3 regions of the Anaerobacillus sp. 63XJN7_4_ISO-PGPR-S23-413 genome follow, and region 1 is predicted to be linked to each of the others. Evidence: riboswitches for the same ligand, from Rfam matches in the RefSeq annotation. Region 1 holds a riboswitch; each other region holds the start of a gene.
The links. A riboswitch is a leader RNA that binds a small molecule or an ion and turns the genes downstream of it on or off. The one in region 1 is predicted to bind lysine.

Region 1 (8,295 bases):
CTCATTATCGATCAATATACGAACTGGCTTTCTGATTTAACGCCTCAGAAAATTGTAGGTAGCTCGATCGTTGTCCTCGTCGTGATCGGTCTTTCCTCTACACTTGCTTACATGAAAAAGAAAAGCGTTGATTATAAAAGCGGAGCGCTTTTTTTTCTAGGAAGTGGACCAGGGGCTATTCTAGGGGCGTGGCTAAATAAATTTATTCAGGTTGATTATTTTTCCATTTATTTTGGGGTATTTATGGTGCTTGTTTCCATATTATTAATGGTAAGGAACCGTTTACGCCCTATGAAACTAAATGGTCAATTTGAACGAACGTATACGGATCCGAATGGGACAGAGATGAACTATAACTTTTCTGCCGTAGCAGCTGTTATTGTTTCATTTATCGTTGGGGTCATTTCAGGTCTATTCGGAATTGGTGGCGGCTCACTTATGGTTCCTGCCATGATTCTACTATTTGGTTTTCCAACATCGGTTGCTGTTGCAACCTCCATGTTTATGATTTTTCTTTCAAGTATAACGGGTACCCTGACGCATTTAGCACTTGGTAACATTCAGTGGTTTTTACTAATCGGTCTCATTCCAGGTGCATGGATTGGAGCAAAATGCGGTTCATTTATTAATCAGAAACTTTCGGACAAATCAGTGGTTGTTATTTTACGATGGATGTTAATTATTGTAGGTGTCCGATTAATCTGGCAGGGAACGATGGGATAAGAAAGGAAGAGTGTCTTGACTTCTAGAACATTACAATTTTATTATACAAACGATCTTCACAGTCATTTCGCAAATTGGTCAAAAGTCTCTTCATATTTGAAAGAGAAGAAGCGAATGCATGAGCTTCAAGGGACACCTTATCTCCTTCTTGATTTAGGAGATCACTCTGATAAGGTGCATCCAATGACAGAAGGAACTGTCGGCAAAGGTAACGTTCAGTTACTAAATGAGCTGGAATATGATTATGCCACTATCGGGAACAATGAGGGTATTACGTTTTCAAAAAAAGAACTAGAAGAGCTTTATTCAGACGCTAAGTTCGAGGTGATTGTCGCCAACCTCTATCATCAAGATGGTACAAGGCCTTCCTGGGCTGTACCTTACAAGATCCATGAGTTAAATGGCATTAAAGTAGGAATTATAGGTGTTACCATCCCTTATGAACAATTCTACTCACTACTTGGATGGCAGATTGATTCTCCATTCCATTTCTTACAGTCCCTCATTGATGAAGTACGCAGTCAATCAGATGTTGTCGTATTGATGTCACATATGGGCTTAGGTAATGATGAACAGCTAGCAAGGGAAATGAATGGGCTTGATGTTATTATTGGAGCCCATACGCATCATGTGCTGAAGCATGGCATGCTTGTAGAGGATACGCTTATTACTCAGTCTGGTAAAAACGGGAATTACGTTGGAGAAGTTTCGATTTGTTTTGATATGGAAACAAAGAAAGTGAATGAGAAGGAAGCATATGCGATAACCGTCCGGAATCGTAAAGAAGACGAGGAAGCGAAGGCCATGATTCAACAACTAAGTATTGATGCACATAAGATGCTTGAAGAGGTCGTCTGTCGTCTTGAACAGCCTCTTGAATCTGAATGGTTTCAACGCTCGGTTCTAGCTGATGAGTTAGCTGCCGCTCTTAGAGAGTGGTGTGGAGCGGATATTGGCATGATTAACGCTGGTATGTTGCTTGATGGGTTACCAGAAGGAAATGTATCAAGAGAAGACCTTCATCGCATTTGCCCTCATCCTGTTAATCCTTGCAAAGTGGTGCTAAAAGGAAGCGAGTTACGAGAAATCATTTCTTATTCTATGTCAGATGAAATAGTGAATTTAAGTTTTAAAGGTCTCGGTTTCCGAGGAGAGGTAATGGGGATCATGGCATTCGATGGGCTTGAGGTTACCTCTGTCAAAATGGACGACGGCCTCTATCATGTAACAGATGTTTTTCACAACGGAAATAAGCTTGTTTCTGATGAAGAATATGCCGTTGCCACGGCTGATATGTTCACATTTGGGAAATTCTATCCTCAAATGAAGCATGCTAAAAAGAAATACTTTTTACCTGAAATGCTTCGAGATCTCCTTGCATGGCGTTTAGAAAATAGACATTAAAACTTTCAGTGTTTGATTGTCAAACATGCTCTTTGTCTCATATAGATATAGTGATATTCATTCAGGTCAGGAGGCGGGAATGACGTGATCACTATGTCACCAATCATGATTGACGGTCATCCTTTTACAGCTGTCAGTATGCAGCTTCCGAAAACGAATTTTCTAGCGGTCATGAATGACAATGGGTATATCATGTGCGGCGCACTCGATGTAGCCTTACTTAATGAAAAGTTAAGTGACCGAAAGATTATCGCAGGAAGAGCTGTTGGTGTACGGTCTATTGAACAACTGCTTGATGCACCGCTCGAATCTGTTACGCTTGAAGCAGAAGCGCGAGGCATTACGATTGGAACTAAGGGTAGAGACGCGATGCTTAAGATGATGTGAAGAAAGCCGTAGCACTTGCTACGGCTTTCTTTTCGATTATGAAACATTTAATAGCTTGATTTTGGCTCTTTCTAGGAAATTGTCCATACTTCTCTTCTCCATGGCATATACATGAAGAAGAGAAGGGAGGGTTCATGTTGTTTCGAACTCGTAGAAAATTCTTTAGAAAGGGACCGCTTCCCTTTCGATATGTTTTTGTCATCTCCTTTATTATTTTTATCTTTACTACTGTTCAAGGATTATGGATTGTTAATAAAGGAATTGAACCAAGCTTAATCAGTATTGCTGAAACAAAAACACGTCAAGTTGCTGCGCAAGCAATAAATGATGCCATTTCAAAGAAGATCGCAGACGGTATTGACGTTGAGAATTTAATTATCGTTCATGGTAATGATTCCGAAAAAGTACCAAGTTATAGCTTTAACTCGCAAGTTTATAATCGATTGATCTCAGAGGCCACAGAACGAGTTCAAACTTACTTAGATTATGTTGAAGCTGGTGATTTAGATAAGCTGGAAACCTTTAAGAATGATATAGATATCGATTACGAAGGTACCGAAAATCAACAAGGAATCGTATACTCCATACCTTTAGGGATGGCTACAAATAATGTTCTTCTTTCAAATTTTGGGCCGAGGATTCCAGTACGGTTTGAAATGATTGGAGATGTGGTCTCTAATATTGATACAAAGGTGAAAGAAACGGGAATTAACAACACGTATCTTGAAGTGTATATCAATATTAAAGTTGAGATGAACGTAATTATTCCTTTCTCTACAAAGAATACTGAAGTTTCGAACTCTGTAAAAATTGGAGATTTATTTATTCAGGGAGACGTTCCTTATTATTATAATGGTGATAATGGAAATGGTGGAAATCCATCGATCGTTTTGCCGAAGCCAGATTAAGAAAAGGAGGCCATTAACCAGCTTCAATGTTCAATGTCGATAGCTAAAAAAATGGTTCCCTTCTAATAGAAATATCTCTGGAATAATCTACAATTGCACAAACAACGAAAGTAAGGTATACTTTAAAACTGAACTTAATATTGTTCCTTATCTTATACGATGAGGTAGAGGAGCAGATCCTCATGAGTACGTGTTGGGAGAATGACACCAATGATCAGCATCGAAAGGGAGATCTGCCGAAGCATAAATAACGGTCACATTATTTGTGTTGGGGCGACATTGAAGAAGTGTCGAACTGTCATTATGAGTCTAACTTGTAATGGAGAACTACTGATCGGGGTGGACACTTAACATTGACTCGGTGAAGCGAGCAATGATAGGACCAATCCTATCATTGCTCGCTTTTTTGCGTTCAAACACGACGAGAAGGCTGAGGGATAGGCGTCCATTCCGGTTATGATGACCAATCATTTATTAGGAGGATATTCATGGAGAATTCAGTTCTATCCATTATTCCACCACTCGTAGCTTTGCTAATGGTAGTGGTGACTAGAAAAGTGCTTCCTTCTTTAGGAGTAGGCATTATTCTTGGTGCGCTAATGATCAACAATTGGAGTGTACCAAATTCATTAGAAGAAATTTATACAATCGTAAAAGGGATCTTCATTGATTCCGAGAGCGGTGGTTTAAATACTTGGAACATGTACATTATTTTCTTCCTGCTTTTATTAGGGATGATGACGGCCTTTATTTCGATATCAGGTGGAAGTCGCGCATTTGGCGAGTGGGCCATGAAACGCGTGAAAACAAGAGTAGGCGCACAGATTGTCACAGCGGTATTTGGTATTATTATTTTTATTGATGATTACTTTAATTCGCTCGCAGTTGGGAACGTAAGTAGACCGATTACGGACAGGCACAATGTTTCAAGGGCAAAGCTTGCCTATATCATTGATTCAACTGCAGCACCAATGTGTATTATTTCACCTATTTCAAGCTGGGGCGCTTATATCATCGCGTTAATTGGTGGTGTATTAGCAACGCATAGCATTACAGGTGTTGGCGCGTTAGAAGCTTTTATAAGAATGATTCCAATGAATTTGTATGCTCTCTTTGCACTTGCGATGGTGTTCTTTGTTAGTTATTTTGACATTAATCTTAAGGCAATGAGAGTACATGAAGACCGTGCACAGAAAACAGGAGAAGTGCTTGATCCGAATCAAGGTGCCGTACCTGGTCAAACATCAGGACTACCTGAAAGTGAGAAGGGGAAAGTAGCTGATCTTGCATGGCCTATTATTATGCTAATTGCTGGTACTGTGACGTTTATGGTCATCACAGGAATTCAGGCTGTTAGCGGAACGGATACAGCCGTGACAGCTTTGTCTGTCTTTGAAAATACAGACGTTGCTGCTTCTCTCCTTTATGGTGGAATCATTGGACTTATAACTTCTCTCCTCTTCTTCTTTCCAAAACGAATGGGTGGAGCGGTTCTTGGAAAAGGAATTTGGGAAGGCATTAAATCAATGCTTCCAGCCGTATACATTCTTTTCTTTGCATGGACATTGATTGAAATTATCGGCTCACTAGGGACTGGTAAGTATCTTGCAGGACTTGTTAATGACCACATTGTGATTGGCTTCTTACCAGCTATTTTGTTCCTACTTGCAGGTGTTATGGCGTTTGCAACGGGAACTTCGTGGGGAACATTTGGCATTATGCTTCCGATCGCAGGAGAGATTGCTGCTGCTACGGATCCTACCTACATGCTTCCTGTACTTGCCGCTGTTCTTGCAGGAGCTGTATTTGGAGATCACTGCTCACCAATTTCGGATACAACAATTCTTTCTTCAACAGGCGCGGGTAGTCACCATATCGATCATGTGATGACACAGTTGCCTTATGCATTGCTCGTTGCAGGTATTTCGTTACTAGGATATCTGGTTCTTGGCTTTACTGGTAGTTCCATTCTTGGTCTTGTGGCAACAGCGATTCTATTCGGATTATTAATTTTCATGCTAAAAGGAAAATATGCCAACAGACCAGTTGAAATGGCAAATCATTAATCAAACAGGAGGATATTCCTCCTGTTTTTTTATGTATTTTCACAAAAATAGAGAGATTTATATAGAAAATTGAACGATTCATACGAAAAATGTAAAAAGATTGTTTTGACAAGGACATACGTACTAGATATACTATAAACAAAATAATCTGAATTTACTTAAAAGTCTTAACCTTTTTCTGGAAGGGGGCTTATGGTGAAAAAGGTTAACATTTGTCTAAGGGGGTAATTTATTTGGAAAATCGTGCGCAATGGGGGACAAGGGCTGGTTTTATATTAGCCGCAGTTGGTTCAGCAATAGGTCTAGGGAACATTTGGAGATTTCCGGCCGTAGCCTATGACAACGGTGGTGGAGCATTTTTTATTCCTTATTTATTTGCATTATTAACAGCCGGAATCCCAATTCTTATTCTTGAATTTACATTGGGTCATAAATTCCGTGGATCCGCACCACTTTCGTTCTTTCGAATGAATAAGAAGATGGAATGGCTTGGGTGGTGGGGCGTTATCGTTGCATTCGTCATCTCCACATACTACGCGGTAATTATTGCGTGGGCCATCTCTTATAGCTATTTTGCATTTAATCAAAGTTGGGGTTCTGATACAGAAGCATTCCTCTTCAATGATTATCTGAAATTAACGGTTGATCCTGGACAAACAGGTAGTATCGTACCAGGCGTATTTCTCCCATTAATTGCAGTATGGATCATTACACTTGGCGTACTTCTTGCAGGTGTTAAAAAGGGAATTGAGCGTGCTAATAAAATTTTCATTCCTACATTAATTGTTCTTTTCTTAATCATTGTGATTCGAGCAGTGACACTGCCTGGTGCTGCTGAAGGTCTAAATGCATTCTTTACACCGAATTTTGACAGTATTACTTCAGGAAGTGTTTGGGTTGCTGCATACGGACAAATTTTCTTCAGTTTATCCATTGCTTTTGCTATTATGATTACTTATTCTAGTTACTTACCTAAGAAATCAGATATTACGAATAACGCGTTTATTACTGGTTTTGGTAACTCGGCGTTTGAGCTTCTAGCAGGTATCGGGGTATTCTCAGCGCTTGGATTTATGGCTCAGCAGCAGGGGCTTAGCGTTGGCGAAGTAGTGAGCGGTGGCGTAGGACTAGCCTTCGTTGTCTTCCCGCAAATAATCAATGAGTTTCCAGCTTTGAACGGGTTGTTCGGATTCTTATTCTTTGCTTCACTTGTACTTGCAGGTTTGTCTTCACTGATTTCTATTTCCGAAACATATGTTGCAGGTGTTTCTGAGAAGTTCGGAATTTCTCGTACGAAAGCTGTTCTAATTGGTGGAGGGATTTCCTCTATTATCTCGATTCTGTTTGCAACGCAAGGCGGATTGTTCTTCCTTGACGCAGCTGATTACTTTATTAACCAGTTCGGAATTGCCTTTGTAGGACTAGTGGAGGTGGTTGTTGTAGCATGGGTACTTCGTGAGCTTAATACGCTTGAGTCACATGCAAACGGCATTTCAGACATTTCACTGAAGTACTGGTGGAAAGCTTGTCTTGGAGTCATTACTCCTCTCGTACTTGGTTATATGATGTTCGATCTCTTTAAGACAAATCTTCTTCGTCAGTTTGATACACCGACTGGGAACTATGAAGGCTACTCAAACGGCTTTATTCTTTATAGTGGCTGGGCTGTCGCAGGATTCGCCCTTCTGGTTGGAATTCTATTCAGCCTAAAGAAATGGGATGCGAAAGCTGAACAGCAAAAGTATAAGGAGGTAAGCTAATATGGGTGGTAGCGCGATTTTCATGATGGTAGTTGGAATGGTTATTATATGGGGTGGTCTTGCGGCTAGCATTTTGAATGCTGTAAGAGTATCAAAAAAACAATAGAACATAAAAAGAAGAACTAGCGAGCTAGTTCTTCTTTTTTGCTTACTTTTTGTTGCGTATTCGTTCCTGTCGTTCCCAGAGCCTCAACGAAGGATAGGGATCATACGACCATTCTGTTCTTCCGTTGTCTTTATAGATGCCATAGTGAAGATGTGGCGGGAACTTTCCAGCCGTTCCTTTTGGTCCATATCCAGAGCTACCAACATACCCAATGATTTCACCTGGCTGTACAACATGACCTTTCTCAATGCCTTTTTCAAACCCATTTAGGTGAGCATAGTAGTGGTAATTGCCATCGATATCCCGAATCCCGATCCGCCATCCACCGTATTCATTCCATCCCTTCGTTTCGACAGTTCCGTAACTTGTCGCTTTCACTCCAACACCATAAGAAGCGAAAATATCCGTTCCTTCGTGAATTCGAAGTCCGCCCCAGCCACGTCGATCGCCCCAAGTGCTTCGGTAACTATAGTTTGCGTGAAGTGGTACGGGAAAAGCATGCTTATCGAGTTTAAGCGTTTTGAATGTATGATAAACAGCACTATTACTTGTAATCGTCCTTACTGCCTGGTCACGATGATAATAGTCCCAAAGACCAATTTGAATATCTTCTAAAGAACTTCCATACTGTTGTATGAAAGACCCAATTGTATAAAGTAGATCTTCGTCATTAGTACGCTCGGCTTTGCCATCTCCATTGCCATCGAGGCCAATTCCATTAAAGAACGATATCGAGATAGGGTCGTGATCTTCTTTATTTGGATTCGTACTCCCAGACCATTTCTCAGGCGTAATATAGATAGCTATTGCACCTTTTTCACGAGGAATATCTTTTTGTGAGCGCCTAATGCTTCGTTCATATTGATCAATACCAGCATAGATGTACCAGGGGACTTGTGTGACGGCTTCCATCTTATGAAATAACATCTTCCGTTCGCTTC
Region 2 (8,295 bases), 800 kb from region 1:
CGGCTTACATTGTAGGGATGGTCAGAATGGTTTTTAAAGCCCTGATATAAGGAGAGAACCTGTATGAAATCAGGAAAGCAAACATGGAGTTTTTCAAATGTTTATTTACAATCAGTAGGTACAGCAACAGGCCCAAAGGAAGCAGAAGGTCCATTTGGAAATTCGTTTGATGTGACCTATGCTAACCTTCATTGTAATCAGGCAAATTGGGAGCTTGCTGAAAGAAAATTGTTAGAAGATGCAGTAATGAGTTGTTTGAAGAAAAAAGAATTAGCTCCTGATCAAGTTGATGTTTTTGTAGCGGGTGATCTATTAAATCAAATCGTAAGCGCAACTTATACAGCAAGGTCTAATCATATTCCTTTTCTAGGTGTTTTTGGAGCATGCTCGACATCCATGGAATCCCTAGCGATTGCATCTTCTCTAGTTGATGGTGGTTTTGCTGAGAGGGCTATTGCTGGAGTGAGTAGCCATAATGCAACTGCTGAAAGACAGTTCCGTTATCCAACAGAATATGGAGGTCAGAAACCTGGTACTGCGACATCAACTGTAACTGGTGCTGGAGCTGCGTTAGTTAGTCAGGAGTTATCGGACATTCAAATCTCTGCGGCAACGATTGGAAGAGTAGTTGACTGGGGAATCAAGGATCCGTTTGATATGGGGAGTGCGATGGCGCCAGCGGCAGCAGATACATTGGCCACACATTTTGAGGACCTAAATGTAAAACCTTCAGATTATGACTTAATTGTTACTGGAGATCTATCTGCAGTTGGTTCTCCGATTGTTCGTGATTTATTGCTTGAGAAAGGGTTTGACATTACTAATAATCATAATGACTGTGGGTTAATGATCTATCGACCTGATCAGAAGGAAGTATTCGCAGGTGGAAGCGGGTGTGCCTGTTCGGCGGTTGTTACGTATGGTCATCTCATTGAGCTTCTAAAACAAGGGAAGTATTCAAAAATTCTAGTTACTGCTACAGGATGCTTGCATAGCCCCGTTATGGTGCAACAGAAAGAAAGTATGCCTGCTATCGCTCATGCAGTGGTTTTTGAGCGAGTTGGAGGTGAGGAATAGTGGAATACTTCATTGCTTTTGCAGTAGGAGGAGCCATTTGTGTTGTTGGTCAGTTATTGCTCGATATTTTTAGATTAACGCCTGCTCATGTAATGTCATCTTTTGTGGTGACTGGAGCGATTCTTGACGGTTTTGGTATATACGATCGACTGATTGAATTCGCAGGAGCAGGTGCGACAGTCCCAATTACGAGCTTTGGGCATTCCTTGCTACATGGGGCGATGCAGCAAGGAGAGGAACATGGATTTATAGGCATTGCAATGGGGATATTTCAGTTAACTTCAGCTGGAATTTCATCAGCTATTGTTTTCGGATTTATCATAGCCATTATATTCAAGCCAAAGGGGTGAATGAATTGAACAAGCGGCGGGTTATTTTCGTTACTGATGGAGATCTTTACGCGCAAAAAGCAATTGAAAAAGTGGCTTCGGATATTGGCGGGAGATGCATTAGCCAATCAGCAGGAAATCCAACCCCGCTTGCTGGTTATGAAATTGTTTCCCTAATTAAAGAAGCTCCACATGATCCAATCTTTGTAATGTTTGATGACAGTGGTTTTCCGGGTGAAGGTTATGGAGAACTAGCGATGCAGGCTGTGGCTGAGGATGAAGATGTTGAACTACTTGGTGCGATTGCAGTTGCCTCGAGAACACACTTCTCTGAATGGACGAGAGTAGATGTTTCCATCGACAGGGATGGTGAATTAACGCATTTCGGTGTTGATAAGAATGGATTTGCTGATATGGAAGCTGGGAGAATAGATGGGGATACTGTATCTATTTTAGATAAACTGAATGTCCCAATTATTATAGGTGTCGGTGATATAGGTAAAATGTCTGGGCTTGATGATCCGGAGGTTGGGTCGCCTATAACATTGAAAGCCGTTCAAATTCTGCTTGAAAGGAGCGGTTTCTATGACAACAAAAATGAATAACAAACAAAAAATATTTAAAAAATTAAAAGAAAATGAAGACTTCTTGAAAAAATCAATTGGCATTGGGGAAAGTTTTGACGTAGGTGTACGTAAACTCAAGATTTTGAATAAAGAAATACAATTCTATTATTGTACTGGTTTATGTGATACATCAATCATTGTTGAAATCATGCGTGAATTGATGGAATTAGATGATCATCATCGCTTGACCGTTAAATTCGAGCAAGTTATCCATAATCATTTACCCCATCAGCAAGTAACAAAAGTAGAGACGTTCGATGAGGTCGTCGATCAAGTTCTTTCTGGACTGATCGCTGTATTTATGGAAGGCGAAGAGATTGCTTACATTATTGATGTTCGAAAGTATCCAGGTAGAACGCCTCAAGAGCCAGACACTGAGAAAGTGATCAGAGGTTCTAGAGACGGTTTCACAGAAAATATTATTGAGAATACTGCACTTACTAGAAGGCGTATTAGAGATGGTCGTTTGCGTAATGAAATATTTCAAGTCGGAGAGCGTTCCAAAACGGATGTGTGTATCACTTATATTCAGGATGTAGCTAACCCAAACTTAGTTGAAATCATTAAGAAAAAACTAAAAGAAATTAATATTGATGGTATTCCTATGGCTGATAAAACTGTTGAAGAGTTTTTAGTGCATCAGGCGGGAAATCCTTTTCCACTTGTACGATATACGGAAAGGCCAGATGTAGCCGCATCCCATTTGTTAGAAGGGCATGTCTTGATTATCGTCGATACTTCTCCGAGTGTTATTATTACGCCAACAACCTTTTTCCACCATGTTCAACATGCAGAAGAATACAGGGAAGCTCCATTACCAGGTGCATTCTTGAGATGGGTCCGCTTTGGAGGAATGCTAGCAGCGCTATTGTTACTTCCCCTGTGGTTATTGGCGGTATATGAACCTGGGTTGTTGCCTAAATCGATTGATTTTATTGGGCCAAATGATGAAACGAATGTGCCGATATTTATTCAAATCATTCTTGCAGAAATTGGGATCGAAACACTGAGAATGGCCGCCATTCATACGCCTACCCCGCTTTCTACAGCGATGGGTTTAATTGCGGCTGTATTAATTGGTCAAATTGCCATCGATGTAGGATTATTTGTTCCAGAAGTTATTCTGTATGTTTCTATTGCGGCTATAGGTTCTTACGCAACGCCAAGTTATGAGTTATCAATAGCGAACAAACTAGTTAGATTATTACTACTTTTCCTTGTCTTTTTCTTCAGAGTTCCAGGATATATAATAGGCGTGACAGCTATTATTCTCTTCCTAGTCGCCTTAAAGCCATTAAATACACCTTATTTATGGCCATTCATTCCTTTTAATGCAAAAGCGTTTATTCAAGTGCTAATTCGCGTTTCTGTTCCTTTGACAAAATTGCGTCCAAGTATTACAGAGCCCCAGAATGAAACGAAGCAGCCGGACAAACCACTTGCCGAATCTTAAAAAGTATGATAATTTATTTCTTAATTGAATAGACCTCATTGAACGTAATGGGGATAGAGGCGCAAAACGAATGAGTAAGATATCTGAGCATAGAATGGAATGCGAAGACGATATCAGAAAGGTCAATTTGCCGAAGTGAGAAAGGACCCATCCTTTTCTTGCTGGGCTGCTGCTGAATAAGTTGCAGACTGTCACTGGAGGATGAATTTCTTTCAGTGGTGAGCTAATCCAACTCGTGAGGATACGGAGAAAACAGCCTATCTATAAAGTTGGCTGTTTTTCTTATTGTGTGGAGGGAGCTCGCATTTATATAAGCGAGAGGGGAGAAATGATTGTGAATTTATACGGTACATCTGCAGTTTCAGAAGAGGGGCATTTAACAGTTGGAGGGATCGATACGGTCCAATTAGGAAAAAAATTTGGCACTGCGTTATATGTTTATGATGTGGCTATGATTCGAGACAAAGCAAGGGCGTTTCGAAGTGCCTTTGAACGTGAGAATGTAAACTATCAAGTAGCTTATGCTAGTAAGGCCTTTTCATGTATGGCAATGATCCAACTTGCAGAAGAAGAAGGATTAAGTTTGGATGTTGTATCCGGTGGAGAGCTTTATACTGCTTTGAAGGCAGGTTTCCCCGTGGAGCGTATTCATTTTCATGGAAATAACAAAAGTGAATCTGAAATTAGAATGGCGCTTGATGCAGAAATAGGTTGCTTCGTTGTTGATAATTTTTACGAATTATCTCTCCTTGAGCAAATTGCAGAAGAAAAAAATGTGAAAGCTAATGTGCTGTTGCGTATAACACCAGGTATTGAAGCACATACGCATGATTATATTTTAACAGGCCAAGAAGATTCTAAATTTGGTTTTGATTTACAGAGTGGTCAGGTAGAACGCGCGATATTGGATGTAACAAAAATGAGTGCTGTTCATCTTCTTGGACTTCATTGTCATATAGGCTCACAAATTTTTGAAACAAATGGTTTTGTAATGGCTATTGAAAAGATTTATAGCTATCTTACAACATGGTATGATGCCTATGGTTTTGAGCCTGAAGTCCTTAACCTTGGTGGAGGATTTGGAATCCGATATACGAGTGAAGATCACCCATTACCAGTAGGGAACTACATCGAAGCTATGATTGAAACAATCAGAAATCAGGTAACAGGGCAAATGAACATGCCTGAGATCTGGATTGAACCTGGTCGTTCACTAGTAGGAGAAGCTGGAATGACGTTATATACGGTTGGTTCACACAAAAATGTTCCAGAGTTGCGACATTACCTCGCTGTAGATGGAGGGATGACGGATAATTTACGCCCTGCTCTCTATCAGGCAAAATATGAAGCCACAATAGCAAATCGAATGAATGAAGCAAAAGACCACCTATACTCTGTAGCAGGAAAGTGTTGTGAATCAGGTGATATGTTAATTTGGGATTGCCAGTTACAGCGAGCGATTGCTGGTGATACGATGGCTGTTTTTTCAACGGGGGCATATGGTTATTCCATGGCAAATAACTACAATAGATTACCAAGACCAGCTGTTGTCTTTGTTGAAAATGGTGAGGCCAACCTTGTTGTTGAGAGAGAGTCATACGAGGATTTAGTTCGACATGATTTGCCATTAAAACAAGCGATTATATCAAAATAATAGTTGAAAAGCATAAATGATATGGAACAGCTTCAGTCTGTGCTATAATGAAAGAGCTTTTAAGAAAATTGTTAGTGCAGGAGGATTTATTTATGAAAAAAGGAACAATTGCATTTGAAAATGGAGAAGTTATTGAAATTGAATTTTATCCAGAAGCAGCACCTAACACTGTTGCTAACTTTGAGAAGCTTGCAAATGAAGGTTTCTACAACGGTGTGAATTTTCACCGTGTAATCCCTGGTTTTGTTGCTCAAGGTGGAGATCCTACAGGTTCTGGAATGGGTGGACCAGGATATACAATTGACTGTGAAACAGAAGGTAACCCTCATAAGCACGTAGCAGGCTCATTGTCTATGGCACATGCTGGTAAAAACACGGGCGGCAGTCAGTTTTTCCTAGTTCATGAACCTCAGCCTCATCTAGACGGCGTTCATACCGTTTTTGGTCAAGTAACAGAAGGAATGGATACGGTCCTTCGCGTTAAACAGGGTGACGTAATGAAAGAAGTAAAAGTCTGGGACGAAGAATAGATCAGACTCTTAAAAACTTAATACTTTCCTTCGGGGTCGGGTGAAAATCCCAACCGGCGGTGATGACTAGCTTATGCTAGCTAAGTCCGTGACCCGGTTGCGTAAGCAAACGGTGGATCTGGTGAGAAACCAGAACCGACAGTATAGTCTGGATGGGAGAAGGAATAAAAGTGACCAATTTCCTTTTGAATCATAGATTCAAAAGGCTTATTTGGCATATACTTTTGCCTCCCGGGACAGCTGTGTTTTGGGAGGCTTTTTTTGTTCTCCTTCTCAACCAATAATGGAGAGTGGAACAGGAGTAAATACGATGAATCATACGGATTTTATGAAAACAGCGATCGATTTAGCTAGAAGTACGATAGGTCAAACGCGTCCGAATCCCTCCGTAGGAGCTGTCATTGTTAATAGTGGGCGTATCGTAGGGATGGGAGCTCATTTAAAGGCTGGAGAAGGCCATGCCGAAATTCAAGCACTCAAGATGGCGGGCAATCGAGCAAGTGGGAGTACTGCCTATGTGACACTAGAGCCATGTAGTCATCATGGAAAGACGCCTCCTTGTGCTGATGCTTTAATTCAAGCAGGAGTCAAAGAGGTATTTATTGCAAGTCAAGATCCGAATCCCCTGGTCGCAGGAAATGGTGTGACTAAACTAAAGAAAGCAGGCATAGCTGTCCATATTGGGCTTATGGAAGAAGAAGCCTTACAGCTAAACCGGATGTTTTTCCATTACATTACACAAAAAAGACCATTTGTAACGTTGAAAGCTGCTACAACGCTTGATGGCAAAATAGCAACTCATTCAGGTGATAGTAAATGGATTACGGGGGAAGACTCGAGAAAAGATGTTCATGCCTATCGTCATCAACATGATGCCATTCTTGTAGGTATTGGAACCGTCCTCTCTGATGACCCATCACTAACGACTCGTTTCGGTGAAGGGCTATCGCCGATTAGAATCGTGTTAGATCGTCAATTGAGGATGCCTTCTGACGCTAAAGTAATAAGTGATGAGAATGCAGAAACATGGATCATTACAACAAAACGAGCTGCGCTAAAAAATAAGCGATCTTTCCCAAAACATGTCCAAATCATCGCTGTCACAGATCCACTGCTCCCAATGGATAAAGTTCTTGACCTTTTAGGGGAACGAGAAATTACATCAGTATTTGTTGAAGGTGGTTCAGAAATACACGGTAGCTTTCTTGAATCACGCTCTTTTCAACAAGTTATTACATACATTGCGCCGAAGCTAATTGGTGGGAGTCAATCTCCTACGGCTTTCGGAGGTGCAGGTTTTAAAACGATGAATGAAGCGATCGATTTACAAGTGGATAGCGTAGAACAAATTGGAAATGATATTCGAATTATTTCATCAAGGAGGCTTTCTTAATGTTTACAGGTATTGTGGAAGAAATCGGAAGAGTTGAAAGTGTTCAACAATCAGGAGAATCCATTGCAATGCAAATTGCGGCGTCGACTATTTTAAAAGACGTTCATTTAGGAGATAGCATTTCGATAAACGGCGTGTGCTTAACTGTTACGACGTATACAGACTCTTCTTTTACCGTAGATATTATGCCTGAAACATTTCGTGCAAGCAGTCTTCGTCAGCTAGGGCCAAACTCATCGGTGAATCTTGAGAGAGCTATGTCCGCAAATGGACGCTTTGGTGGTCATTTTGTTTCTGGACATGTTGATGGTGTGGGGAAAATTACTCGTGTAGAACAAATCGATAATGCTGTTTATTATGACATCTCGATTCCGCGAAACCTTTTAATTTACTTTATTGAAAAAGGCTCAGTTTCTGTTGATGGTACTAGTCTTACGGTCTTTGGAATAGGGGAGCACTCTCTTACTATATCTCTTATTCCCCATACCGTAGAGGAAACGGTGCTTGGGAGAAAAAGAGTGGGAGATACAGTGAATATAGAATGCGATATGCTTGGTAAATACATTATGAAGTACTTGGAGCAAAGAAGCGGTTCAAAACCCGAACCTACTGCTTCACTTGGGAGTCAGTTTTTTGAAGATCATGGATTTAAATAATGGTACTATCAGGAGGGTCATCGTATATGTTCCATACAATAGAAGAAGCGATTTATGATTTAATGCAAGGCCGGGTGGTGATCGTTTGTGATGATGAAGACAGGGAGAATGAAGGGGATTTTATCGCTTTAGCCGATAAAGTCACACCTGAAACAATCAATTTCATGATTACAAAAGGAAGAGGCCTTGTTTGCACGCCGATTACGGAAGAGCGTGCAAATGAACTGAAGTTGAGTCCAATGGTAGATCATAACACAGATTCTCATGGTACAGCGTTTACAGTGAGTGTCGACCACAAAAGTACAACTACAGGAATTTCGGCAGCTGAAAGAGCATCTACAATTCAATACTTAATTAACCCGGATGCTAAACCTTCAGACTTTAATCGACCAGGTCATATTTTCCCATTGATTGCTAAGGATGGAGGGGTCCTTAGAAGAGCAGGTCATACGGAAGCGGCAGTCGATTTGGCACGACTCTCTGGCTCTGCCCCGGCTGGTGTTATTTGTGAAATTATGAAAGAAGACGGTGAAATGGCGCGCGTTCCTGATCTAAAGGAAATTGCTGAAGAGTATGA
Region 3 (8,295 bases), 370 kb from region 1:
ACAATTCTTCTGCTATTTCTCTTGTCGTTTTGTCTTGAACAAGCAATTCGAAAACTTCTCTTTCTCTTTTGGTTAATAGTGGCTTTGGTCGGTAGTGGTTCCCTTTCAACATTCCACCCTCCTCGATAGGGCAACAAAGCAACTTCGATTGAAATTATATAGTCCATACAATATATGAATTTCTATCTTACGTGTTACATTAATTCACACATTGCATAAAAACAGTTTAGAGAATTTATTATGACAACCTTCGTTCTTCTTCATCATTTCCTGAGAAATATCGTAATAAGGTTTTATTCTTTTCTTAAGACTTGGCTCTTTTAAAGAAGCTGTAGATCTTAGAATCAATTAAGTTCTGTCATGATCAATCGCTTCGCAGAAAAAATCGAGAACCCACGTTATAAGCTAACATAGCTTAAGAATTATCTGAAACTAAAAAAGACCCCCTTGTAGGGGATCTTTTCCTAGTGATCACTTCCAAAAAAGTTTTTGAACGTTTGAAGTGACGTTGCTCTATTCATTGCAGCAATAGAAGTTGTTAGTGGAATTCCTTTCGGACAAGATTGCACACAGTTCTGTGAGTTACCACAGTTCCCAAGTCCACCCTCTCCCATTAAGCCTTCCAGACGCTCCTCTTTGTTCATCTCACCTGTTGGATGTGAGTTGAATAATCGAACCTGTGAAATAGCAGCTGGTCCAATAAACTCCGAGCGACTATTTACATTCGGACACGCTTCAAGACAAACACCACATGTCATACATTTTGATAGTTCATATGCCCACTGTCGCTTATTCTCAGGCATTCTCGGACCAGGTCCAAGATCATAGGTACCATCGATCGGAATCCATGCTTTCACTTTCTTAAGTGCATCAAACATTCTGCTTCGATCTACAGCAAGATCTCGCACAACCGGGAATGTGGTCATTGGCTCTAAGCGAATTGGTTGCTCAAGTTGATCTAGTAAAGCAGTACAAGATTGACGTGGTTTTCCATTAATGACCATCGAACAAGCTCCGCATACTTCTTCTAGACAACCCATTTCCCAAATAACAGGTGTAGTTTTCTCACCGTTTGCATTAACTGGATTACGACGAATTTCCATTAAAGCAGAAATAACGTTCATATTTTGACGATATGGAATCGTAAACGTTTCTTCATATGAATTAGATTCAGGTCCATCCTGCCTTTTTATCTTAAGTGTGACAGTTTTATTCTCACTCATCATTTATCCCCCGCTTTCTTCTTAGAATAATCGCGTTTACGAGGTGGAATTAATGATGTATCTACTTCTTCATAGTAGAATTCTGGTTTGTTGTTGACTGCATCGTATTTAGCCATTGTTGTTTTAAGAAATTCTTCATCATTACGCTCAGGGAATTCAGGCTTGTAGTGAGCACCGCGACTTTCGTTACGGTTTAAGGCCCCGATTGTAATTACCCGTGCCAACTGAAGCATGTTAGATAATTGTCGAGTAAATGAAGCCCCCTGATTACTCCACTTGGATGTATCATTAATATTGATGTTCTCGTAACGCTCCATCAACTCTTGAATTTTCTCATCTGTTTCCTTTAACTTGTCGTTGTTTCTTACAACCGTTACGTTAGCTGTCATCCATTCGCCAAGCTCTTTATGAATTTGATAAGCATTCTCTGTTCCATTCATCTTCATGATTTCGTCCTGCTTTGCCTGCTCTTCTTGTTGATGCTTTTCAAATAATGAAGAAGAGAGATCCTCAACCGTTGCTTCTAATCCATTAATATAGTCAACCGCATTTGGACCAGCAACCATGCCACCATAAATAGAAGATAATAGCGAGTTTGCTCCAAGACGATTGCCACCGTGTTGAGAATAATCACATTCACCAGCAGCAAATAGCCCAGGAATATTAGTCTGCTGGTTAAAATCAACCCATAAACCACCCATTGAATAGTGTACAGCAGGGAAAATTTTCATAGGGACTTTACGAGGATCGTCACCCATGAATTTCTCGTAAATTTCAATAATACCGCCAAGCTTAACATCAAGCTCTTTTGAATCTTTATGTGAGAGGTCAAGGTAAACCATGTTCTCTCCATTAATACCAAGCTTTTGACTAACACACACATCAAAAATTTCTCTCGTAGCAATATCACGCGGTACAAGGTTTCCATATGCTGGGTATTTTTCCTCAAGGAAATACCATGGTTTACCGTCTTTATACGTCCAAACGCGGCCACCTTCGCCACGTGCAGATTCACTCATAAGACGAAGCTTGTCATCACCAGGGATTGCTGTTGGATGAATTTGAATAAATTCCCCATTAGAATAAATAGCCCCTTGCTGATAAAGCGCACCAGCAGCAGAACCTGTATTAATAACAGAGTTTGTACTCTTACCGAAGATAATACCAGGTCCACCAGTCGCCATAATAACCGCATCTGCTTCAAAACTTCTTATTTCAGAAGTTGTTAAGTTTTCACCAACAACTCCTCGGCATACACCTTCATCATCTAAAATAGCGGAGAGAAATTCCCATCCTTCATATTTTGTAACGAGGCCTGCTACTTCATGGCGACGAACTTGCTCATCAAGCGCATATAGAAGCTGTTGCCCGGTTGTTGCACCGGCAAAAGCAGTGCGATGATGTTGTGTTCCACCAAAGCGTCTAAAATCTAGTAGACCTTCTGGTGTTCTGTTAAACATTACGCCCATACGATCCATTAAGTGAATGATACCAGGCGCTGCATCACACATTGCTTTTACTGGAGGTTGATTTGCAAGGAAATCTCCTCCATAAACTGTATCATCAAAGTGCTCCCAAGGAGAATCTCCTTCTCCTTTTGTATTAACAGCCCCGTTAATTCCCCCCTGCGCACATACAGAGTGAGAACGTTTTACCGGAACGATGGAAAGAAGATCTACTTGCATTCCAGCTTCCGCAGCTTTGATGGTAGCCATCAAACCTGCAAGGCCGCCTCCAACTATCACTAATTTACCTTTACTCATAAGAACAGTTCCCCCTTAAATGCTGGCTCTGTCTGAAAGTTATGTATCAGACGTGGTGAAGACAGTTCACTTTCTTAAACGAATGCAAATAATGCGCGCATGCCAACAACTGAAAGTGCAACGAAAATGACCATTGTTACGTATGTCATCGTACGCTGTGATTTTGGTGTTACTGTGAAGCCCCAGCTTACAAAGAAAGACCATAAGCCATTTGCGAAGTGGAAGACAGTACCAAGTACACCAACGATGTAAAAGATCATCATTCCTGGATTAGACAAGATATCAGCCATCATTTGGAAGTTTACTTCTGCTCCCATCGCAGCTTGTATTCTCGTTTGCCAGACGTGCCAAGTTACAAATATTAATACGATAACGCCAGAAATCCGCTGCAAATAAAACATCCAGTTACGTAAATAGCCATATCGACTTACGTTGTTTTTGGATTGAAATGCGATATAAACACCGTAAATCGCATGGAATAAGAGCGGTAAGAAAATGACGAAAATTTCAAGCAAATACCTGTAAGGAAGGCTCTCCATAAAATGAGCTGCGTCATTAAACGCCTCGGGCCCTCTTGTTGCAAAATAGTTAACAGTGAGATGCTGAGTAACATAAAGTCCGAGCGGAATTACTCCTAGAAGCGAATGCAATTTTCGGCTTACAAAGTCTCGACTTGCGGCCATGTTTTGTGTGTCCCCCTTTTAAGTTGTTAAGCTACCATCTGCCAGTGCATTTTTTTCTAATAAAGAAGTCTTTGCATGCACAGAAATCATCGCTTTCTGTCGATTATATTGTGACATACCCATTGTACTCCCATCATTTAGGACCGTCAAGAAAACGTGTACATTTAGATTTTTCAAAATTCCCTTGCAACACCTGCGTATATCTCAATTGAATACGCTTTCTATATATATAAATTCTATCTATGGTGCTATGGAGGATTTGTCGATAAAACGTTATAATTATTTTGTAGAAAAGCTGGGAGGAATTTATGTTTAAGAAGCGCACAAACTCGATTGATTATAGTCATGAAATAGAAACAACTGCTTTTGGATATGAATTTTATAGAGAAGTTCTTATTCCTGAACTTCTTGGTAGTGAACAGCCGGCTGTTTTATATTGGACTGGAAAAGAAATGGCTAGGCAATTCCCGCTCTCCACTCGAGAAGAGATCGAGGATTTTTTTCAGCGTGCTGGATGGGGTAAATTATCAATTGCACAAGAAAAAAAGAATGAAGTAACGTTTGATCTTCAGTCAGCTCTTATCACTGAGCGAAGAAATACTAGTCGAAATGCTTGTTATCAACTAGAAGCAGGTTTTCTTGCTGAACAATATCAAAATATGCTTCGTTGCATCGCTGAAGCCTATGAAACTGATAAAAAGAATGAAATTCAATTCACAGTAAAATGGGACCCAAAAGATCAGATTGAATAGAAAGGAGACCACATGTGGTCTCCTTTTTGATTACATTTGTTTAACAGGGGTTCTTTCATCTAGTTGAAATTTATCGTGTAGCGACTCAATAGCATAAATCATTTTATCTTCTGGAACGATCGTTGACACTTTGATTTCTGATGTACTCACCATCTTCATTTCTACCCCGTGTTCAGCAAGTACTTCAAACATTTGTGCCGCAACACCAGGGTTAGAAATCATACCTGATCCTACTATGGATACCTTAGCAAGTTCTGATTCGTGATAAATATGTTCGTAGGGAAGTTTCACTTTAATGCGACGGAGCACATCAAGAGTTAATTCAAGAGAGGCTGTTTCAATTGAGAATGAGATACTCGTTGTATTTTTCTCTCCTGTACTTTGAATGATCACATCTACATTAATACCATTTGCCGCAAGAGATGAGAACAAGGAAGGAAGTGTTGTAATCTCATTCGGCAAACCTGAAATTGTTATTTTTGTTACATTACTTTCAAAAGCCAGACCTCTAACCACCAAATTTTGTTCCATTGATACGACCTCCTCAATTAGCGTTCCAGGTTCATTCGTAAAGCTCGAGCGGACCTCAAGCAAGATGTTATAGTTTTTTGCAAACTCAACCGCTCTAGGATGTAAGACACCAGCCCCAAGGTTAGCAAGTTCAAGCATTTCATCATAAGAAATCGTAGAAAGCTTTCTTGCACCTTTCACATATCGAGGATCTGTCGTATACACGCCATCCACATCTGTATATATCTCACAACGATCCGCTTTAAGAGCTGCTGCAATCGCCACAGCTGTTGTATCGGAACCACCACGCCCTAGCGTCGCGATGTCAGACGTATCAGTTAGCCCCTGGAATCCTGCTACTATCACAATTTTCCCTTCAGCAAGGTGTTGATTCATACGTGATGCATCAATATCGAGGATTCTGGCATTGCCGTGAAGCGACTCTGTTTTAATTCCTGCTTGCCAGCCAGTTAATGAAATAGCATCGTACCCTTCTTCATTTAATGCCATCGAAAGAAGCGCTGTTGTTACTTGTTCTCCAGTCGTTAGAAGCATATCAAGCTCTCTTGCAGACGGTGTAGCTGTTATCCCTTTTGATAATCCTAAAAGCTCATCCGTTGTTTTGCCCATCGCTGAAACAACCGCAACAACCTCATCTCCATTATTTACAGCTTCCATAAGCCTTTTGGAAACATTTTTGATTTTCTCTACATCTCCAACAGACGTACCTCCGAATTTCAATACGCGTAGTCCCACTCTCTCCATCCTTTCTTTCATGCAGCTCGTTATCCCTCATAGTGCGTAATCATCGCACGTTACAAACACTCACTAACTAAGAGTCGAAATGGATATTAAAAAACTCGGCCACTCACCAGATTGAAATAGCGATAGCCTTCATTTTTTATACTTTAAACTTGTAAAGCGTTTATTAAAGTATAAAAAAACAACAATGAGAAAAACCTCACTGTTGTTTTCATAACAAATCCAAGAAAACGTCCCTTTGTGAGATAGTTCTCCATCCAATTCCCGGGTAGGTATTGGATGACAGCTCTGCACTTATTCAATACAGATCCAGCTTCAGACGGATAAGCGTCTTTCCACTTCGGCAAATCCCCCTTTCAGCTCCTATCACTGAGTCTTAACACTCTTCAGTAAGCTTACTATTGGTTTTTGCGCCTCTACCATCACTTCAACTTTCGAAGTGTGGAACTATTAAATTTCACTCATTATAACGAACTTACGTGAATGCCGCAACATGTTCTTACAAATTAATTTGATTGACTTTCAAATCGAGCGACTACTTCCTCTGCAACATTCATTGGTAGTCCTGCGTTGTGTAAGTCTTCAACGCTTGCTTCTTTCATCTTTTTGATCGATCCAAAATGATTTAGCAGCTTCTTTTTTCTCTTCTCTCCGATACCGGGAATATCATCAAGACTTGACTTAAGCATCGATTTTCCTCGAAGCTGTCGATGAAACGTAATCGCAAATCGGTGTACTTCATCTTGAATCCTTTGCAACAGGTAGAATTCCTGACTATTTCTTGGTAGATAAACAGCTTCAGGAGGATCACCAATAAGAAGATGAGACGTTTTATGTTTCTCATCTTTCGTCAGCGAGCAAACCGGTATGTCCAGACCAAGCTCATTCTCGAGCACATCCTGTGACGCCTGTATTTGAGCTATTCCGCCGTCAATAATAATTAAGTCAGGAAGCGGACCATTTTCCTTAAGCATTCTTGAATATCTTCTTCTCACAACCTCTTTCATAGAACCTACATCGTTTGGTCCTTCCACTGTTTTGATTTTGTACTTGCGATACTCATTTTTCTTTGGCTTTCCATCAAGAAAAACAACCATAGCGGATACAGGGTTCGTGCCCTGAATGTTCGAGTTATCAAAAGCTTCAATTCTGAGCGGAGCTTCTATATTAAGCTTTTCTCCCAAGTTGTCAACAGCATCAATCGTTCTTTTCTCGTCGCGTTCAATTAATGAAAATTTCTCATTAATGGCAATGGTCGCATTCTTCATTGTAAGCTCGACAAGCTCTTTTTTCTTGCCTCTTTTTGGCTGGTGAACTGGAATTTGTAGAAGTTCTTCTACCATTTGAGCATTAACCTGCTGAGGAAGCAATACTTCTTTTGGCTTAGGATGATTTTGTTGAAGATAGAACTGACCGATATAAGTTAAGAAATCTTCTTCAGCATCATTATAGAAAGGGAAAAGTGAAACATCTCTCTCAATTAACTTCCCTTGTCGTACAAAGAAAACTTGAACACACATCCATCCTTTGTCGAAACTATATCCAAAAATATCCCGATCAATACCATCGTTAGATTGGATCTTTTGCACTTCCATAACTTTATCAATATGAAACATTAAATCACGAAACTCTTTTGCTCGCTCGAAATCCATATTCTCAGATGCTGTGGTCATCTTTCTTTCTATGTCTTCTTTAACTTCCTGGTGACCTCCGTTTAGAAAACGCGTAATCCCGTCAATCATCTCTTTATTTTGCTCTTTAGAGACGTCGTTGACACATGGAGCCAAACACTGGCCTATATGATAATAAAGACAGACGCGATCAGGCATTTTACGACATTTACGTAAAGGATATAGTCGGTCCAAAAGCTTCTTTGTTGCACTAGCTGCATAAGCATTCGGATATGGACCAAAATACTTACCTTTATCTTTTTTTATTTTACGTGTCGTAATTAAGCGGGGCTGTTCTTCTGCCGTTATTTTTATATAAGGATAGCTTTTATCATCTTTAAGCATCACATTATATTTCGGATCATGTTTTTTGATTAAATTAAGTTCAAGAATAAGAGCTTCAAGATTTGTGGAGGTTACGATATACTCAAAATCACGTATTTCACTTACAAGCCGCTGCGTTTTTCCATCGTGTGATCCACTAAAATAAGATCTGACTCTATTTTTTAGCACCTTTGCCTTCCCAACATAAATAATCGTTCCCTGGCGATCTTTCATTAAATAACACCCGGGCTGGTCAGGAAGGATTGCTAGCTTATTTTTAAGATGTTGTTCCATGCTGCCTCACCTCACTACTCCTTTTCAAGGCGTATCTATGTTCCCCTCTCATTGTAACACATTACCTCAATTTTCTATCATCTTAAGAACTCATATAAAACAATGTCATGATAGACAGGATCATACAATGTGGAGGATTGGAATTCTTTGACCTTTTTGATCTGACCATCCATCGATATATTCTGTTTCTTAAATCCATCGAGAACCTGTCCTGTTAAAAATACGCGATGCTCATCATAATATTGAAGATCAGATAGAAAGGTTGAATACGTATAAATTTGTTCGTGTTCAAATGACACCTTGTTATAGGACAT

Region 2: linked by a shared signal. The riboswitch ahead of lysA (diaminopimelate decarboxylase) and the one ahead of AC0VYO_RS17455 (Na+/H+ antiporter NhaC family protein) in region 1 are both predicted to bind lysine.
Region 3: linked by a shared signal. The riboswitch ahead of AC0VYO_RS15685 (aspartate kinase) and the one ahead of AC0VYO_RS17455 (Na+/H+ antiporter NhaC family protein) in region 1 are both predicted to bind lysine.

The regions. Positions count from the first base shown of each region.
Region 1 is NZ_CM149688.1:3,328,034-3,336,328, reverse strand. Features, by position in the region: gene AC0VYO_RS17475 (sulfite exporter TauE/SafE family protein) at 1-723, shown strand, start outside; gene AC0VYO_RS17470 (bifunctional metallophosphatase/5'-nucleotidase) at 739-2,127, shown strand; gene AC0VYO_RS17465 (YunC family protein) at 2,221-2,514, shown strand; gene yunB (sporulation protein YunB) at 2,652-3,422, shown strand; lysine riboswitch at 3,580-3,760, shown strand; gene AC0VYO_RS17455 (Na+/H+ antiporter NhaC family protein) at 3,911-5,488, shown strand; gene AC0VYO_RS17450 (sodium-dependent transporter) at 5,722-7,248, shown strand; gene AC0VYO_RS17445 (methionine/alanine import family NSS transporter small subunit) at 7,250-7,354, shown strand; gene AC0VYO_RS17440 (M23 family metallopeptidase) at 7,397-8,295, opposite strand, start outside.
Region 2 is NZ_CM149688.1:2,526,428-2,534,722, reverse strand. Features, by position in the region: gene spoVAC (stage V sporulation protein AC) at 1-50, shown strand, start outside; gene spoVAD (stage V sporulation protein AD) at 64-1,077, shown strand; gene spoVAE (stage V sporulation protein AE) at 1,077-1,427, shown strand; gene spoVAEA (stage V sporulation protein SpoVABEA) at 1,433-2,011, shown strand; gene AC0VYO_RS13405 (spore germination protein) at 1,992-3,485, shown strand; lysine riboswitch at 3,532-3,719, shown strand; gene lysA (diaminopimelate decarboxylase) at 3,814-5,139, shown strand; gene AC0VYO_RS13395 (peptidylprolyl isomerase) at 5,232-5,669, shown strand; FMN riboswitch at 5,692-5,837, shown strand; gene ribD (bifunctional diaminohydroxyphosphoribosylaminopyrimidine deaminase/5-amino-6-(5-phosphoribosylamino)uracil reductase RibD) at 5,980-7,062, shown strand; gene ribE (riboflavin synthase) at 7,062-7,718, shown strand; gene AC0VYO_RS13380 (bifunctional 3,4-dihydroxy-2-butanone-4-phosphate synthase/GTP cyclohydrolase II) at 7,745-8,295, shown strand, end outside.
Region 3 is NZ_CM149688.1:2,959,752-2,968,046, forward strand. Features, by position in the region: gene AC0VYO_RS15660 (helix-turn-helix domain-containing protein) at 1-112, opposite strand, end outside; gene sdhB (succinate dehydrogenase iron-sulfur subunit) at 465-1,223, opposite strand; gene sdhA (succinate dehydrogenase flavoprotein subunit) at 1,223-2,986, opposite strand; gene AC0VYO_RS15675 (succinate dehydrogenase cytochrome b558 subunit) at 3,061-3,669, opposite strand; gene AC0VYO_RS15680 (YslB family protein) at 3,978-4,421, shown strand; gene AC0VYO_RS15685 (aspartate kinase) at 4,452-5,687, opposite strand; lysine riboswitch at 5,932-6,120, opposite strand; gene uvrC (excinuclease ABC subunit UvrC) at 6,200-7,981, opposite strand; gene AC0VYO_RS15695 (hypothetical protein) at 8,059-8,295, opposite strand, start outside.